Regions from separate parts of the Flexibacterium corallicola genome, predicted to be linked through region 1. Evidence: predicted binding sites of a transcription regulator. Region 1 holds the regulator's gene; the other holds the start of a gene.

The links. Region 1 encodes PhoB, which activates phosphate uptake and scavenging genes when phosphate is short. Its sites were predicted from a motif close to TGTCATNNANCTGTCAT; they were not measured.
Region 2: a site for PhoB is predicted at 2,594-2,610, ahead of P6574_RS03020 (PhoX family protein). Genes of this name have one in related genera too.

What each region holds. Positions count from the first base shown of each region.
Region 1 covers NZ_JARRCW010000001.1:3,331,593-3,340,423, reverse strand. Annotated here, with positions in the region: gene P6574_RS14600 (ATP-binding protein) at 1-428, shown strand, start outside; gene P6574_RS14595 (PstS family phosphate ABC transporter substrate-binding protein) at 588-1,607, shown strand; gene pstC (phosphate ABC transporter permease subunit PstC) at 1,721-3,109, shown strand; partial or broken gene P6574_RS22155 (DUF3333 domain-containing protein) at 3,102-3,581, shown strand; partial or broken gene pstA (phosphate ABC transporter permease PstA) at 4,206-4,922, shown strand; gene pstB (phosphate ABC transporter ATP-binding protein PstB) at 4,998-5,774, shown strand; gene phoU (phosphate signaling complex protein PhoU) at 5,805-6,506, shown strand; gene phoB (phosphate regulon transcriptional regulator PhoB) at 6,541-7,236, shown strand; gene P6574_RS14565 (GcrA family cell cycle regulator) at 7,331-7,915, opposite strand; gene P6574_RS14560 (aspartate aminotransferase family protein) at 8,579-8,831, shown strand, end outside.
Region 2 covers NZ_JARRCW010000001.1:636,145-644,975, forward strand. Annotated here, with positions in the region: gene P6574_RS03010 (xanthine/uracil/vitamin C permease) at 1-745, shown strand, start outside; gene P6574_RS03015 (MFS transporter) at 843-2,330, opposite strand; gene P6574_RS03020 (PhoX family protein) at 2,690-4,576, shown strand; gene P6574_RS03025 (GNAT family N-acetyltransferase) at 4,645-5,082, opposite strand; gene P6574_RS03030 (helix-turn-helix domain-containing protein) at 5,198-6,031, opposite strand; gene P6574_RS03035 (BadF/BadG/BcrA/BcrD ATPase family protein) at 6,099-6,968, opposite strand; gene arsC (arsenate reductase (glutaredoxin)) at 6,984-7,385, opposite strand; gene P6574_RS03045 (MGDG synthase family glycosyltransferase) at 7,532-8,701, opposite strand.

The sequences.
Region 1 (8,831 bases):
TGGGAGTTAAGTTGAGCCTGAAGATACCAGATGACTTTGTGTCAGTGCGCGGAGAGCGGGACGAACTCATTCAAGTTGTCAATAATCTGGTCGAGAATGCCCTGAAGTACGGGGAAACTGGAAAGCGCGTGGATGTATCTGTTGAGGCAGATAAAGCTGCAGCCTCTGTTAAAGGGGGGTGGTGCATAACTGTTCGAGACTATGGGCAGGGGATTGCAGAAGAACATTTACCTCGCCTGACAGAGCGTTTTTATAGGGTAGATACCCAAACCAGCCGCCAAAAAAAGGGGACTGGGCTAGGCCTTGCTATTGTGAAACATATTTTAACCCGTCACCGCGCCCGACTCGAAGTTTCCAGTACATTGGGAGAGGGGACAGCCTTTCGCGTTTATATTCCTGCGGCCAGTAAACTTTTAATTGAGGCATAGGAAATTATTATCTAACAATTTCAATTGTTTGCGCTGTCATAAAACTGAAATCAAACCTTCATATAACCATCATGGCTCTTGGCTATGTTTCCTAGCGACCCCACTGGAAATTGTGTGGGGTCTATGGATTTATAACCTAGGCTCCCAAGGAGATGTCAGGTGGATATTAAAGGTTTGGCAAGTGTTACAGCGCTTGCATTAATTGGTACAATTGCTGCAGGTTCTGCTCAGGCTCGTGATCAGATCCAGATTGTTGGCTCTTCAACAGTATTTCCCTTTTCTACAGCTGTTGCCGAGCAGTTTGGTCAAAAAACTGAGTTCAAAACTCCGGTTGTGGAGTCCACCGGTTCTGGTGGTGGCATCAAGCTGTTTTGTGAAGGGGTTGGTGAAAATACACCCGATATCACAAATGCATCTCGGCGCATGAAGAGCAAGGAGCTCGTTAAGTGTAATGAGAACGGTGTTACCCCAGTAGAAGTAACAGTCGGTTTTGATGGCATCGTGCTGGCGAATTCCAAGAAAACAGCTGTGATGGATGTGACACTTGACCAGATTTTTCTTGCTCTGGCCAAGGAAGTTCCTGTTGATGGGAAGCTTGTCGCCAATCCATACCAGAAGTGGTCTGACATAGATCCTGCTTTGCCAGCCTCAAAAATCGAAGTGCTCGGTCCCCCTCCTACATCAGGTACACGCGATGCATTTGCCGAACTGGCGATGGAGGGCGGCTGTAAAAAGGTTCCTGTTGCCAAGGAGCTTGGGTTAACTAAAAAAGCTTGTCATGAAATTCGTGAGGACGGCTTCTATATCGAAGCCGGTGAGAATGACAATCTGATTGTTCAAAAGCTGGATGCCAACCCGAATGCACTGGGCATCTTTGGGTTCTCTTTCCTTGATCAAAATGCCGATAAAATTCAGGGCTCCAAGATTGCTGGTGTTGAGCCAACTTTTGAGGCAATCGCTGAGGGTGGATACCCTGTTTCCCGTTCGCTGTTCTTCTACATTAAGAAAGAGCACGTGGGTGTGATACCAGGTATTGAACAGTATCTTGCGGAGTTTACTCATGAAGATACTTGGGGTGATGAAGGTTATTTGGCAGATAAAGGACTTATTCCACTGCCAGTGGCTGACCGTGAAACGGTTTCCTCTTCCGCTTCAGCTCTGACACCACTTTCATTTTAAGTAGAGCCAAGTGCTCCTAAAAAACTGTCGGCCGGGCATTAAAGGTCCGGCCACTACTTAACGGAATACTAAAAGGCCAAGGGCTGGGAAGCTTTTATGGCGGGACGCGTAAGATGCTCTGGACATATCTAATTTGCCTCTTTGGGCTGGCCTTGTTTGCGTATGTGCTGGGTCATTCCAAATCCATAGGAGTTGTTGAGGGGGACTTGAAAAAGCTTCACTCCCGACCGAATTATCACGGGGGTTTTCTTGCAATTCTCAGTATCGTTCCCGGCATTCTTCTTGTGCTCGTATGGGCTATTCTCGCTCCCGGAATTATTGATAAATTAGTCGTTGTAAGAAGTTCCGACTTTATTGCTGAGTTGTCAGCTCCTCAGTTGCAAGCGTTCCTGCGTGATGCCAAGGCCATCACCTATGGTGGACTTGTCGGGTTTTCCAATGAAGGTAAAGAGTTCGCTGCAAACCTCTATTCTCGCTATGATCTGATCAGCGCCATATTGCTTGGTGGGGTGTTATGTGGCCTTGTGGCATCCGGATTATTCTTCGGTCTACAGGCAATCAATCCAAAGTTACGGGCTCGCCATATTGTCGAAAAAACGGTCATGGGCGTTCTCATTATATGTTCAGGTGTGGCAATTCTCACAACTCTTGGCATAGTCCTGTCTCTCATCTTCGAAAGCTTGATGTTCTTCCGGCAGGTTCCTCTACTGGACTTCGTCTTTGGAACCCATTGGAGCCCGCAAAGTGCCTTTGAAGGGGCCGGCGGGGAAAGCTCTCAAGTAAACACAGAGATTTTTGGCGCTATCCCTCTGCTGGTTGGCACAATGCTGATTACCGCAATTGCCATTGCAGTTGCGGCTCCCATAGGCTTGTTGTCGGCGATTTATTTGTCGGATTATGCTTCGAACCGTATTCGCGCAACGGCCAAGCCCTTGCTTGAAATTCTTGCCGGTATTCCAACTGTTGTTTATGGCTTCTTTGCAGCTCTTTCCGTTGCCCCGTTGATCCGTGGCTGGGGAGAGAGCTTCGGCCTCTCTGTTTCTTCGGAGAGCGCTCTTGCAGCAGGGCTGGTCATGGGAATTATGATCATTCCCTTTGTCTCCTCTTTGTCGGACGATGTTATAAACGCTGTTCCGCAATCTTTGAGAGATGGCTCCGCTGGACTTGGAGCAACAAAGTCTGAAACGATTGTGCGCGTTGTACTCCCTGCAGCACTTCCCGGTATTGTTTCCGCGCTGATTTTGGCAATCTCTCGTGCCATTGGTGAGACCATGATCGTTGTCATGGCTGCAGGTCTGGCTGCGAATATGACAATTAATCCTCTGGAAGCTGTCACAACAGTCACAGTTCAAATCGTTACTCTCCTCGTTGGGGATCAGGAGTTTGACAGTGCAAAAACGCTGGCTGCCTTCGCTCTGGGGCTACTTCTGTTCTGCATTACGCTTGCCCTAAATATCTTCGCTCTGCGCGTTGTGAAAAAATATAGAGAACAATATGACTAATATTGCTCATGAAAAAATCGATGTTGCTGGTGAAACTGTTCACACAGGTCACAGGGCTCGGCAGAGGTTAAAGAAACGCTATGCAGCTGAAACCCGTTTCAAGCTCTACGGCGTTGCCGCTTTGTTGGTGTCTGGTGTCTTTCTGGTTGCACTGCTGGGATCGATTATCTCCAAAGGCCTGCCCGCATTTACCTATAACTATGTGACAGTCTCGGTGGACCTGTCCTCCAATAATGTGAACCCGGATAAACCACAGGCTGCCAGCTATAATGGGATACTGCGCAGCAGTTTGAAGCAGAGCTTACCATTTGTTTCCACTCGCAAGGACCGCAAAATTCTCAACTCTTTGTTGTCGTCGGGTGCGGGAATCCTTCTTCAGCGGGAAGTTATTGCTCAGAAAGTTCAATTAGGGGCGGAGAGTTCCGTTGCTCTGCCGTTGTCGGACTATGCAGATCTTTATTTGAAAGGCTTGATCACCAAAAAGTCTTCTGTTGATCCTGATAGTGCAGCAAGTGTGAGTATCACCAGCTCGACGGCCTCTGTTCATATGGCCGGAAATGTTCTGGGGCCGGTTCGGGATGAAATTACAGCCTACCTGAATGGGCAGGCCGAAGACCTGAGGCGGCGAATTGCGCTACGCAGACAGTCGGAAAAAAATCTACTTTCAAAGATATATGGACTATCTGGCAGGATCACTCAGTCTGACCCCTTGGAAAGAAAGCGGCTGGAAGAAGAGCTTTCTGCGGCAAAATCCTCTCAGGAGCGAGTACAGGACATTATTTCTGCGCTGCAAGTAGACCTTTCACGAATTGATCAGCGTCTGTCCAAGCTGAATGGCCCACAGCAGTTAAATGATGAAATGCCAAGTTACTTCATCAATATTGCTGGCGGCGTGCTTAAAGTTGATGAGATTGACGGAAACCAAGCAAGTGGCCCGGTTCTGATACCAATACAGAATTCAGTAACTGCGCAAGCGGGTAATTGGTCACTTGAGAAAATTGAAGTTCCTCAATCATCGCGGAAGTTTTCTGACAGGGAAATCGCTTATACAGACTATCTGGAGCAAAAAGGCCAGATAAGTAACCGGTGGAATAGTATTTTCCTAACAGCAGGGGCCAGTCGCGAGCCAGAAATGGCGGGTATTTGGGGAGCCGTTGTCGGCACTTTCTGGACTATGATCGTGACACTCTCTCTCTCCTTTCCAGTAGGTGTTGCCTCCGCAATTTATCTGGAAGAGTTTGCACCGAAAAACCGCTGGACCCAGTTTATTGAAGTAAACATCAACAATCTGGCGGCCGTCCCGTCGATTGTGTTTGGTCTATTGGGGCTGGCAGTCTTTTTGAATGTGTTTGGCCTACCAAGGTCCGCCCCCGTTGTTGGTGGAATGGTCCTTGCCTTGATGACTTTGCCAACCATTATAATTGCGTCCCGAGCTGCTCTGCAGGCTGTACCGCCTTCAATTCGTGAAGCGGCCTTGGGGGTCGGTGCATCTCGCTTACAAGCCGTGTTCCATCATGTGTTGCCTCTAGCCATGCCAGGGATATTGACGGGAACAATCATCGGAATGGCGCAGGCGTTGGGCGAAACCGCCCCGCTTCTCATGATCGGTATGGTTGCCTTCATTGTGGATGTACCAGGTACTCCGCTGGATCCTTCTACGGTTCTCCCAGTGCAAATTTTCATGTGGGCAGACTTTCCCGAGCCTGCATTCCAGCAAAAAACGTCAGCAGCCATCATGGTGCTGCTCGGGTTCTTAATTTGCATGAATGCAATCGCAATTGTTTTGCGCAAGAAGTTTGAACGTCGCTGGTGATTTGAGGGTGAAATGTACAAGTTTGAAACAACAGGCAGAAGCCAAATAACTGGTCCAGTGGTGAATGATGTGACTATGGAAACCGATAGAGAAATACCATTAAAAATGCGTGGTGAAGGCGTTTGTGTCTACTATGGTCAAAAGCAGGCTCTCAACGCTATTCATCTGGAGATCAGAAAGAATCAGGTAACCGCACTTATTGGTCCATCGGGGTGTGGGAAATCAACGTTCCTACGTTGCCTGAACCGCATGAATGATACGATTGAAAGTTGCCGGGTGGAAGGAGGGATCTACCTTGACCACGACGATATTTATGATCCCAGCATTGATGTTGTTGAGCTGAGAGCACGGGTGGGTATGGTTTTTCAAAAGCCCAACCCTTTCCCAAAGTCGATTTTTGAAAATGTTGCATATGGTCCGCGTATTCATGGTCTTGCTCAATCAAAGTCTGATCTTGAAGAAATTGTAGCAAACAGTCTCCAAAAGGCGGGGCTTTTTGAAGAAGTCAAAGACCGCTTGGATGAGCCAGGGACGGGACTGTCCGGCGGTCAGCAGCAACGGCTGTGTATCGCCAGAGCCATTGCAGTTTCTCCGGAAGTCATCTTGATGGATGAGCCCTGTTCGGCTCTGGACCCCATTGCCACTGCCAAGGTGGAGGAGTTGATTGATGAGCTTCGTGAAAACTACACGATTGTTATCGTAACGCACTCCATGCAGCAGGCTGCCCGTGTTTCCCAGCGCACCGCATTCTTTCACCTCGGAAGCTTGGTGGAGGAAAGTTTAACCAACGATATATTTACGAACCCAAAAGACCAGCGCACGCAAGATTATATAACTGGCCGCATTGGCTGATAAGAACGAAAGCATAACAGGTGATTGGCTATGTCAGACCATATTGTGTCGGCCTTTAATGATGAAATGAAAAATCTTGCCACGCGGGTTCTTGAAATGGGCGGTATGGCAGAAACTCTGGTTAGAGACTCTATTCAAGCGCTTTTGACCGACAACCGGAAACTGGCTGAAAGTACGATTGAGGCTGACAAGCGGTTGGACGCAATGCAAAGTGAGCTGGAAGATTTGAGTGTTTCCATTATTGCGCGCCGCCAGCCCATGGCAAGTGATCTCAGGGAAGTGGTTGCGGCTATGCGAATTTCCAATGATCTTGAAAGGGTCGGAGATTTGGCCAAGAATATCTCCAAGAGGACACTGGCTATAAAGGGGGGGTTAGGCTCAAAGGAGTGGGCGCAAGGTGTTGAGCATATGGCAGACCTTGCGCTTTGCCAGCTGAAGGATACTCTGGATACATATACGAGTGGGGATCTGGAGGTTTTGAGACAGGTTCAATTGCGGGATGAAGAGATTGATGCTCTTTATACGTCCATTTTCAGAGAGCTGCTTACCTATATGATGGAGGACCCGCGCAGCATTACAAAATGTGCGCATTTATTGTTTTGTGCTAAAAATATTGAACGAATTGGTGATCATGCAACGAACATTGCCGAGAATATTTACTATAAGATCACCGGGGAGCACTTGCCGAACGAGCGGCCCAAAAGTGATGAATTGAACGCCTTGGCGAACTAGTTGACTTAATAGTTCATGGAAAGACATCTTAACTATGCCTGATATTCTTGTTGTTGAAGATGAAGAGTCTTTGAGCCTGCTCTTGCAATATAACCTTGAGGCAGAAGGCTACAATGTGGAAGTCTGCATGAAAGGGGATGAGGCGGATTTGCGGCTTCAGGAAAGTCAACCGGATCTTGTGTTGCTGGACTGGATGTTACCGGGTGTCTCGGGTATTGAGCTGTGTCGTCGCATGAGAGCCAGAGAGGAAACTGCACAGATTCCAATCATCATGCTGACAGCGCGGGGAGAAGAAACCGAACGTGTACGAGGACTCTCCACCGGAGCTGATGATTATGTTGTCAAACCGTTCTCTGTTCCTGAGCTGATGGCACGCATTCGCGCCATTTTGCGGCGCAGTAAGCCCGAGGTCGTATCTTCACAGTTAAAGTCCGGGGATATTGAACTGGACCGGGAGACCCACCGTGTCAGGCGTTTGGGGAAGGAAATTCACCTTGGCCCAACTGAGTTCCGGCTTCTGGAGTTTTTGATGAAGGCTCCGGGACGAGTATATTCACGCGAACAATTGCTGGATGGTGTTTGGGGGCATGATGTGTATGTGGATGAAAGGACTGTTGATGTTCATGTTGGCCGCCTGCGCAAAGCGATAAACCGCGGAAAACAGAAAGATCCCATCCGGACTGTTCGGGGCGCTGGGTATTCGTTTAACGATCAGTATGCAGTGGCATAATCGACCTGAGTTAAGAGGTTATAAAAAATAACAGCAAAAAGCATGGGCTTTTTGCTGTTCAATACGTGGTTTTCGACACAATGTCGTTTTGAACTTAAGCAGTTGCTTTACGTTCGCGTCTTCTTTCGCTGACTGGCTGATAGGCAACCCTGCGATGGTGAGCGCAATATGGTGTCGATCCATCTGATTGACGCCCGCAAAAATGAAAGTCTTCCCCGCCGGGATCACCAATAGGCCACTTACAAGTGCGTTCATTCAGGCTAAGTATAGTCGCCCGCTCCGACATTGGCATCAGGCTATCAGGCGAAGAAACTGGTTCAATCTCTCCCACCGGGATAATTTCCGGCTCAATCTTTAAGGCGTTTGCCCCAGACACACTTGGTTGGTGTGTTTGTTGAGATAACGGAGAAGCACTTCGAGCTTTAACGGGTGCACTGTCACTTTTTGCAGATGCAGGAGGCGCAGTTTTTCTGGGAGAAGGTGATGTTGAAGAAGAAGTGTTACGCCGTGGCTTACTAGAGTTCGTTGATTTGACACGGCCGGATAAGCCTAGCCTGTGGACTTTTCCTATAACTGCGTTTCGAGTGACATTCCCCAGTTCTGCCGCGATTTGGCTAGCGCTGAGACCTTCAGCCCATAGCTTGGTTAGGAGTTCAACACGATCAGTCGTCCAGCTCATAGAAGTCCCCATCTTCCTACTGTCTTCTCGAGTACAACTTTTGTGTGTAGTCGCTGTAGATTAGCTGCATTACATCCAGTCATTGGAAACGAGAAGGTGTTTCCCACTTAGCACTGACCCTACTATAGTGAATATTGGAGTAGCAATGATGCCAAATAAATCATGTTGGTTTGTAGTCGGTTTTCCCCAGAATTAAACTAAGTCAAGGAGTTGTCCATGATCTCGTGGTGGTCGAATGGACATAATAACTGTATGTACTGCAAATAATTCTAAATATTTTTTTTGCTGGAATTAATATCGGCTTGCCAACTTCTCAATAAATACATGAGAATTTTTTAAGATGTTTGTTTGTGTCACCCCATTTGCTAGAAGCTCTCTGTATTCATACTAGCTATAAAGTATGGTGGCATTTATAACCTTGAGTTGTGTTTGGTGTCCCTATCAGGCCGAGCGTTTGAAACGTAAATAAAGAGGGCTTTTTAGTCCTGTAAACTTGGCAAAAAACCTTTGCAATACGTAAAGATGATTGACAGTTAGAAGTGAAAGCTCTTTATATAACTTCTTTTGAAATTAAGGGGTCTTAAACGACGTTCTCTTAGTTGCTTGCTGAAACAAAATTGCTCTTCTTTCGAATGAGAAGAGACCCTATCCAAGGAGTAGGATATGACGACTTCGTCGCTCTTTCAGACCTATGTACGTTCCGAGCTTGAGTTCGAGCGGGGGGAAGGTGTCTGGCTGTATGCGAATGATGGTCGACGATATATGGATTGCGCTTCTGGTGTTGCTGTGAGCGGCTTGGGACATTCTCATCCAAAACTCGTTGAGGCTTTACAAAAGCAGGCGGAAACCCTGTGGCATGTGTCGAACCTTTATCGCAGTAAAGAGCAGGAAGAGCTTGGGCAACTTCTGGTGGACA
Region 2 (8,831 bases), 2.7 Mb from region 1:
GGTTGCCACTTGTCAGATAACAGATGGTCTGGGCACCATGATCGGTGCGGTATTTGGATCTCCATTCCCGACAACCGCTTATATCGGCCACCCTGCCTATAAAGGTATGGGCGCTCACTCTGGCTATATTATCGGCGTAGGTATTGTAGTTCCACTCTCCGCATTCCTTGGACTGATTGCGTTTTTGAACAATCTGATCCCGGTCGCGGCGACAGCTCCAATCCTTGTGTTTGTCTCTGTTAGCCTCATTGCCAATACAGCCCATTCTGTTCGCACAGAGCACATGGCAGCTGTTGCCGTTGCGATGCTGCCGCATGTTTCCAGCTTCCTTGTAACAAAGTGGGGCTCTCTCATTGGCGCGCTGCAATCTGCAGGGGCTGAAAATATGCCAAACCTTGGCGATGCGGCGTTGACCAGCGCACTGCTGCAACAGGGCGCCCACTATCAGGGGCACCTCGCGCTTTCTCAGGGGGCGATTATCACCGGCTTGATTTGGGGCGCTATCGTCGCTTCAATTATTGACGGGCGCTTTAGGGTTGCTGCTTGGTTCACCTTAACTGGTTTTGCGCTGGCTGCAGTGGGTATCATCCATTCACCTAGCCTTCACTGGCCTGTGTTTAGCGGCCCAAGTTTGGGTTACCTTATTTCTGCTGCTTTCCTGTTCATCTATCCAATCTTCCATAAGGAAGATGAGAGTGCGAGCAGTGCCGTCACAGCAAATAAAGCTCCGGTAGCTGCAGAGTAATCTGCTGCTACCTTAATGCCCCAGACCTCTACTCCCATTGAGGTCTGGGAGCTGACTTACTTTAAAGCCTCTTGGTATTGGTTGATACAAAGAGGCTTTAAGCAGAACGCCTTCCCAAAACTGCAAGCTTTCCGGCAAACAGAACCGAAATAACTGCGATACCAGCCATTATTAGGAAAAGCGTTGGGCCTTGCTCAAGTGCAGCCTCTTTAGTAATCAGCTCGGAGGTCTCATTGGAGAGCATGCCTGTTGCAAGAGCGAGAAGGGAAGACAGAGCCCCGCCTATTGCAATACCCGAGGACATCATGGTCGGAATGAAGCCGGAGGCTTTATCGCGCTCTTTCTCACTGCTTGCAAACATCATTTGTTTTGACAGGAAGTGATTGCTCATTCCGTATCCCAAGCCGGAGATAATCAGGCCTGCCGTGAGGATTGCGAGGCTGTTCATCCAAAGCGCAGCAGCTAGCATACCAATGCCCAAGGTGTTTAGAGTTTTCCCAAGGACAATCAGAGAGTACTGGTGTTTCGGGCTTTGGACCTTGGAAGTGAGCCACGCCATGAATGACCATGAGAAAGCCAATGTAGCCACAAGATAGCTGGCGCTCAGGACATTCAGCCCCCAAGTAGACTGGATAATGGAATTGGCAAACAGAACGCGGGCGGAGCCGGAAAGGCTTGCAATAAGGATCACCCACATGGCAAGGCCCACCGGAGTGTTGAAGCTGAAAGCCTCTTTGGGAATGAAAGAATTTTCAGAGTTTCTGTCCCAAATCCGTGTAGCGGCCAGAGTAAACAATCCAAGCGCAAGCAAAATGAACCCTTGGGTCGTGCTGCGTGCCTCTCCAACGCTGGTGATCAGAAGTACGGCGAAGGCAAGCATGAAGAGGCGGGGAAGCATGATCAACCCTTTACGCTTTCCGTTCAATTCTCCAATGACTTTGGTATTGGGCATAACAAACACCGCCATGAGCAACAGCAATCCGGTCAAGGGCAGGTTAAAGATATACGCTGCTCTCCAGCTCCAGAACTGAGTGAGCAAACCCGCACTCACGGGCGCAACGGCAGCGGCAATAGCCCAAATTCCCGCCAACAGTGCAAAGACTTTGGCGACGAGTTCTTTAGGGAATAAATCAGGAATAACCGCGTAGCACATGGCCACGATAAAGCCTTCCCCCAGTCCTTGGAGGGTTCGACCTAGCAAAACTTGCCCCAAATTGTCAGCGGTTCCCGCGAAAATCGAGCCTAATGCAAGTAGGATTGCGCCAGCAATAAATAGATACTTTGCTCCCCAGTGAGATTTTAATATTCCAGCCGTTGTACTTGATAGAATTGAGGCGATTTGGAACAGACTGAAGACCCAGAAAGCACGTTCTTGCCCGCCTAAATCACGAATGAGGCTTGGTAAAACAGCATTCGAAATTAGGCCGTTGACCGCATGAGACCCAACACCAAGGCTTAGAAGAAGGGTTGCAATTAATTGGGGCCCTGAAAATAAGCTGGAGTCTTGAGGAATAACCCCTGCAGCTAAGGGAACACTTAAGGGGGAGGACGCGGTCGTAGCTCCATTGAATTTTCCGTTTTTCATTGAAATACCCTTTAAGAAAGTAATTACTTTTTATATATAGATCACATTTAAATAAGTAAATGCTTATTTTATTTTAAAATACTGAAATGTCTTGCGGCACGAAATGTAATTACTGAATCGTAAAAAAGCGGCTACGAGAACTCGTCAAGGCACTTATTGTTTTACTCGGGGACCAAATCTGGAAACAGAGGAGGTATTGAAACCTTGCTCAGGGGAGAGCACAACTATCAATTATACATACATGTTGGTGCTTTTTACGGAAGGGTCATAGATTTGTTATGAGCCATTGATAGCGTACCGCTGAAAACTAGGGGTAGCCCAGAAGGTTTCTATAGGTAAAAGTTGCTGGAGTGCTGACGATGAATGGTAGAAAAACAGACCTTTCTTTTGATGAATATGACGATCTTACTCGCGGTGAAGATACGACAATAGAATTTGATGAGGTCGTGGAACAGGCTATTTCACGTCGTGGCTTTCTGGGTGGTGTTGTAGCCATGAGTACGGCCAGTTTCCTACTTGGAACCAGTGATCTGGTGGTCCGAAAAGCCGCTGCTGCTTCAAACAGTTTTGATTTTTCACCAATTCAAGCTGGTACAACCGATACAATTACTCTCCCTGAGGGGTATAGCTGGCATTCTGTTGTATCTTGGGGTGATCCTCTGTTTTCCGATGCGTCCGAGTTTGACGGGGTGACCCGTGGTAGCGCCGAGACACAAGCCCGCGCTGTGGGGGACAACAATGATGGCATGCATCTCTTCCAGATTGAAGGAAAGACAGTCTTCGCCTTAAATAATGAGTATACCAACCGCACTCTTATGTGGGAGGGGGGCGTGCCCGCCAATGATGACGCCATTTTGAAGGGTAAGAATGCCCATGGGGTCACTATCGCGGAGCTGGCGCAAAAGGGTGGCAAATGGTCCATCGTGAAGGATTCCCCGTTCAACCGCCGTATTACACCAGATACACCGATGGAACTGACTGGGCCGGCCCGTGGCCATGACTTGATGAAAACTGCAGCTGACCCAAAAGGTATTCAAAGTCTTGGGACTTGGAATAACTGCGGAAATGGCAAAACTCCTTGGGGCACGTATCTTGCCTGTGAGGAGAATTTCAATGGCTACTTCTCCGCTTCTGAAGAAGGTTTCGTGCCAAGCGAAGATATGAGACGCTATGGTATTTCTGCGAAAGACTGGGGTTACGGCTGGGCGAAAATTGATGAGCGCTTTGATGTTATAAAGCACCCCAATGAGCCAAACCGGGCTGGCTATGTTGTTGAAATAGACCCATCTGTCCCGCACAGCACCCCGAAAAAGCTTTCAGCTTTGGGTCGTTTCAAGCACGAAAATGCCGAGCTTGTTGTGGCAAGTAGTGGCCACGTTGTTGTTTACCTTGGAGATGATGAGCGCGGTGAGTTCGTTTATCGTTTTGTCTCCGATGGCAAGTATGATCCATCCGGTGACAATTCGGAACTGCTGGAAAAGGGCCAGCTTTATGTGGCCAAGTTCAACGATGACCTTTCAGGTCAATGGCTGGCACTGACGCCGGAAGCGACGGGGATGTCGTCTGATGCGGAAATCTGTATCCGCACCCGTCAGGCTGCTTCAAGCGTTGGCGCAACAACTATGGATCGCCCCGAGTGGGTTGCTGCACATCCCGAACGGGCTGAGGTTTACTGCGCCCTCACCAACAATAAAAATCGGGGTATCCTGACAAATGCGGGTGGGGATGAAACGCCCGTTGGTGGTCCCAATCCGCGCCAAGCCAACATGTACGGCCAGATCGTGCGTTGGATGCCTGATGGCGATGATCACACAGCCGAGGGCTTCAAATGGAACCTGTTTGTGTTGGCGGGCAACCCAACTGTTCATATTGATAGCGGGGCGGGGTCTGAGAACATCACAGCCGACAATATTTTCAACTCTCCAGATGGCCTCAGCTTTGATAGTCGTGGCTTCCTCTGGATACAGACTGATGGCAGTTACTCCAATATTGGGGACTTTGCGGGGATGGGGAATAACCAAATGCTTGTGGGGGATACCAAAACCGGAGATATTTCCCGCTTCCTCGTTGGGCCCGTGGGCTGCGAGGTGACTGGTGCCACTTGGTCTGCTGACAAGAAGACCATGTTCGTAGGCATTCAGCACCCCGGTGAAAAAGGCGGTAGTCATTTCCCAGAGGGCGGCGAAAGCCTGCCACGCTCAACTGTCATCGCCATAACCCGCGATGATGGCGGTGTGATGGGGTGATACTAAGCCCACCTGAAGAGAGAACCCCACGGTTGTGGGGCTTCTCTCATGGCTTTAAACAGTTGCTGCTAAGCAGATTGTATGTGCAGCTTTAGCAGCATGTCTCCGGTTTGTTCAAAAATGCACTCTTTGACAAACTTGAAGCCGTAGCGATCATAAAACCTTCGGCCACTCCGGTTTTCCTTAAAGACACTGACGAACAGTTCTTCATGAAGTGTTTTGGCCTTGTTACATAAGGCAGTGCCATGACCTTGGCCATGGTGGGCAGGGTCGACAAAAAGAGCACCGATTTCATTGCCTAAAAGAGCAATAAATCCAATCACTTTATCCTCTACTGTCGCAACCCATGTATCGGCATTGGGGAGGTATAGATTGGGTATATTCTCTCGCTCTTTCTTTAAAAAATCATCACTCAAAAATGGGTGTGCATACTTTGAGGCTGTCTCCCAGATATCAAGAAGGTCCTCCAAATCTGATTGATGAAAAGGACGAATTTCTACGTTCATAGTTTTTGTTTCCTCTTTGAGCAATTTAGCGCTCGCAATGAGCTGTGCTTAAATCTGGAAACAACACGTAGGTGCTGGCGGGCGGAACGGATTGAACAATTGCGACAGTTCTGCTTCAAATTTCAACGCCGCCATAAATATCAATCGTGAGATCGCGAAGCTTGGCATAGTCAGTTGGTGTGTTGCCAATCTGTTTTTTGAGATACCGGATCAGGTGGGGTTGATCGCTAAAGTCAAAGGCATAAGCCACATCTGCCCAGTCTATCTCTTTGTCTGCCATGAGATAAAGGTGTTCAAGAAGAGCTTCCAACCGCAGCATGGATTGGTGCTGCTTCAAGGTAAAGCCGGTGACCTTTCGAAAACTGCGTTCCAATGTTCGTCGCGAACAGTCCAACTCTTTTTCTAGATTGGAAAGGGGAGAGGTCCGCAATAGGGGCAAGGCACCAACAGTGAGTGTGTAGTGCCTGTCTCTCACCATGGTCTTTAGGATGGGCAGCATAATATCGTCTAAAGCCCGAAGACAACTTTCTGGTTGAGACTGTGCTGTTTTGAGAAGGTCGTTGGTGCAGTGCCCTAAACTGCTAAAGCTGCTTGAAAGCTCCAGATCCAGCACATGATTTATTTGCGGCTGAGCGGTGCGAAAGGGAAACAGATACAACGCACCTATGTGGAATTTTACGCCCAAAATTTTAAGGGGTTGCCGATGGTCCATCCTGTAGGTGCAGCTATGGGGAAACAGCCAATGACTACCTTCCCCCTCCAGTGTGCAATCGTCCCGCTGGTAGTGATAGTTTTGATTATCTGGTGTGAGCAGTAGGTGTGCAGCGGGATCTGGATTGAGGCGGGGGTAGGGTGTTACAGACTCTGTTTTTTCTTTCTCCAAAAACCAATAGGTGTCCACAAGCCCTGCGACCGTGGGATTTTGAGGCACATGTCTCCAGATTATCATTTTTTAGCCTGTTGCGCGGGACTTGCGTGATGGTTTCCTATAGGGGTTCAAACTGATGTTGAAAATCCTACGAGTGCTCCCGCTGCCTAGCCAATAAAACCGCGCCCTGCAAGGCATCGCCCTTGGGCCTTTGCAGGCAAGGAGAAAGGGCTTTTTCTAAAATGCCATAGAACGGGCTGGAGATGCCGCCCAGAAGGGCAATAGGCAGGCTTCGATTTTCATTCAGTCGCTTGAACGCGTCTTTGATATAAGCGGCACTTTCTTCCAAAATGAGTGTTGCCACCGGATCATTCTGCGTCCAGTGCTCCAGAAGAAGCGGCATGAAGGCCGCATAGTCCTGAGGCTTGGCTGCTCCTGAAAACTCGACAATATTCTCGGGTTTGAATGAAAAATGTGCAAGCAGACTTCGGGTAAAGCTGCTCTCCTCAAGTATGCCGTCATGGGCAAGAAGCGTGCGCCGGAGTGCTTCGCGTCCCATAAAGGCGCCACCAGCCTGATCTCCCAGTTGGAAGCCCCAGCCACCAAGGGAGGTAAACACATCGCCCTCCCGTTTTAGGAGGGCCGACCCCGTTCCAAGAATGGCAATAATACCGTCTCGCCCTTCATGCGCACCTTCTAATGCAATATGTGTGTCTGTGGTCAGCCGTACAGCATCAATTCCAAGCCTGTCCAGAAATCCAGCCTTTTCCTGTTCCCCCAGTACATTCACACCGGCAAGTCCGATACATGCGCTTTTTATGCAGGACAAATCGTAGGGCCACCCTGACGTGTCAAAGGCGTTTTTTATGGCCTGCTGTATGGAGTGGCATGTCCCTGTCTGGTCCGTATTAACGTTGGCGCTGCCAGCTTGCCCCCGTGCAATCTCCTGCCCACCAAGAGAGGATAGAAGAGCCCGGCAAGAAGTGCCGCCGCCATCAATACCGAGCAGAAATTCCATAGCCAGCCTCAAGTCCTAGCGGTGAACAATCGTTCCATCTTCTTTTGTAAATGTAACGAATTCTTCATTTTCCAATAACGGAAATGCTTCCTCACAGGGACGGCACAACTTGGTGCCTTTAGGAGACACCACGATGGGGCGGTTCATCAAAATTGGATGCTCAATGATGAAATCTATCAGTTCATCATCACTGAACCGGTCACTGTCCAGTTCAAACTCGTCATAGGGCGTGCCACGCTTGCGCAAAATTGGACGGACGCCAACACCCATGTCAGCGATGAGCTTTACCAGTGTTTCGCGAGTTGGAGGAGTTTTCAAGTATTCGATTACCTGCGGTTCGCTGCCGCTTTCGCGGATCATACGCAAGGTGTTGCGGGAGGTGCCGCATTTGGGATTGTGATAGATGGTTATACTCATTTTCAAACGCTCTCCAGCCGATCCTTTGCAATCTAGGTGCATTGCCATGGAAAGAAGTGCAACCTAATTGTTGAACAATGTGTACATTTTACTCACTTGTTCAAGTCTGGAGGTATCGAGTGCCTCATTCTACGGTGGAAGGTGGGCTAGTTCCGCTGTCTAGGTTTAATCTCTTTCTCAATCTTCTTCAGTATTGCCGTGATTTCCAGATCACTTCTGAAAGGGGATTGCCGTCTATGTCTGGTCGATGGCAAAGTTTCGAGTTTTCTGTTCAATAGGGTCAAAAGCTCGCTATTATTGGCATAACTTTCCCCCCTTCCAAGAGCAGTTGCGTATTCAACAATTGGAACTTCTTGGGACATTGTTGAGCGGTTTAATTCCAGCAGTACATCATTTCCCTTTGCTATGGCCTCAAGGACTGCCCCCGGGCCGGGCTTTCCAATCATAATTGCTCCAAGCTCCATAAGCCGGTCAACGTGTTTGATGAACCCGAAAACCAGCTTGGGGTAGGACGTATTAATTTTGTTAATTTTATCTTGCACATGACTTGTATGCCCGCATAGAAAGATAGCCTGAACGGGTCTTTGTACAGCATTGAGAAGTTGAGCGATATCAAGCATTTTCGGAGATCCAAAGCCTCCGAAAAAGACGATAATTGTGGTTTTGTCAGGGCTTAGTTTTAGTTTTTTGGCGAGCCTTTCAGAGTAGGGTTCATCTCTTTGAAAAAACATAGGTCTGAGGACTGGTCCACTGAGCAAAAATGACTGTTTTATGTCTCGTCCCAACGAAGTCTTGTAGGCGTTCTGGCCAAATGTACAAAAGTAGTCTGCAGTTCGGGGAATCCAGAAATCAGGGTAAATTTCATCAAGATCAGTCATCACAACAAGGATCGGGATTCCCAAGAGCGTTGCCTGTTTACTCAGGTTCACGCTGATGGCCGGCGTCACGCAAATCACCAGATCCGGTCTTTCAAAGGAAAGGTATTCGCGAAAAACCTTATCCATATAGTTAGACTGTGTAGTCTGCAGTGTTTTCGCAGAAAAATCGAGAATCCTCTGTATTAGACCATTGAAGCGCATGCGCGAGAGGGTGAAGTTATAGAAGTTCTCACCAAAGCGTACCGTGATAAAAGAAAATAACCCAGAGAGTACGAATTGTTTTTTCTTAGCATACTTTGAAAAAGGGCTAACTACCTGCCTGTAGGGGTTTACCAGCACAATGCCCTCTTTCATTTCCTTTGGGGCGCACTGTATGATCCCTTCAGCAGTTGCTTTATGACCACTTCCAGCATCAATGGTAAACACCAGCGTCTTCATGGTTAGGTTATCTTATCGTTCATTGGTTATCAGGCGCAGATTGTAGTATACGGCTGTTCCGCCATTTATAGATTTAACCTTTAAAAATAATGCTAAGATATGAGTGTGGAAATAACGACTTCCATATGGA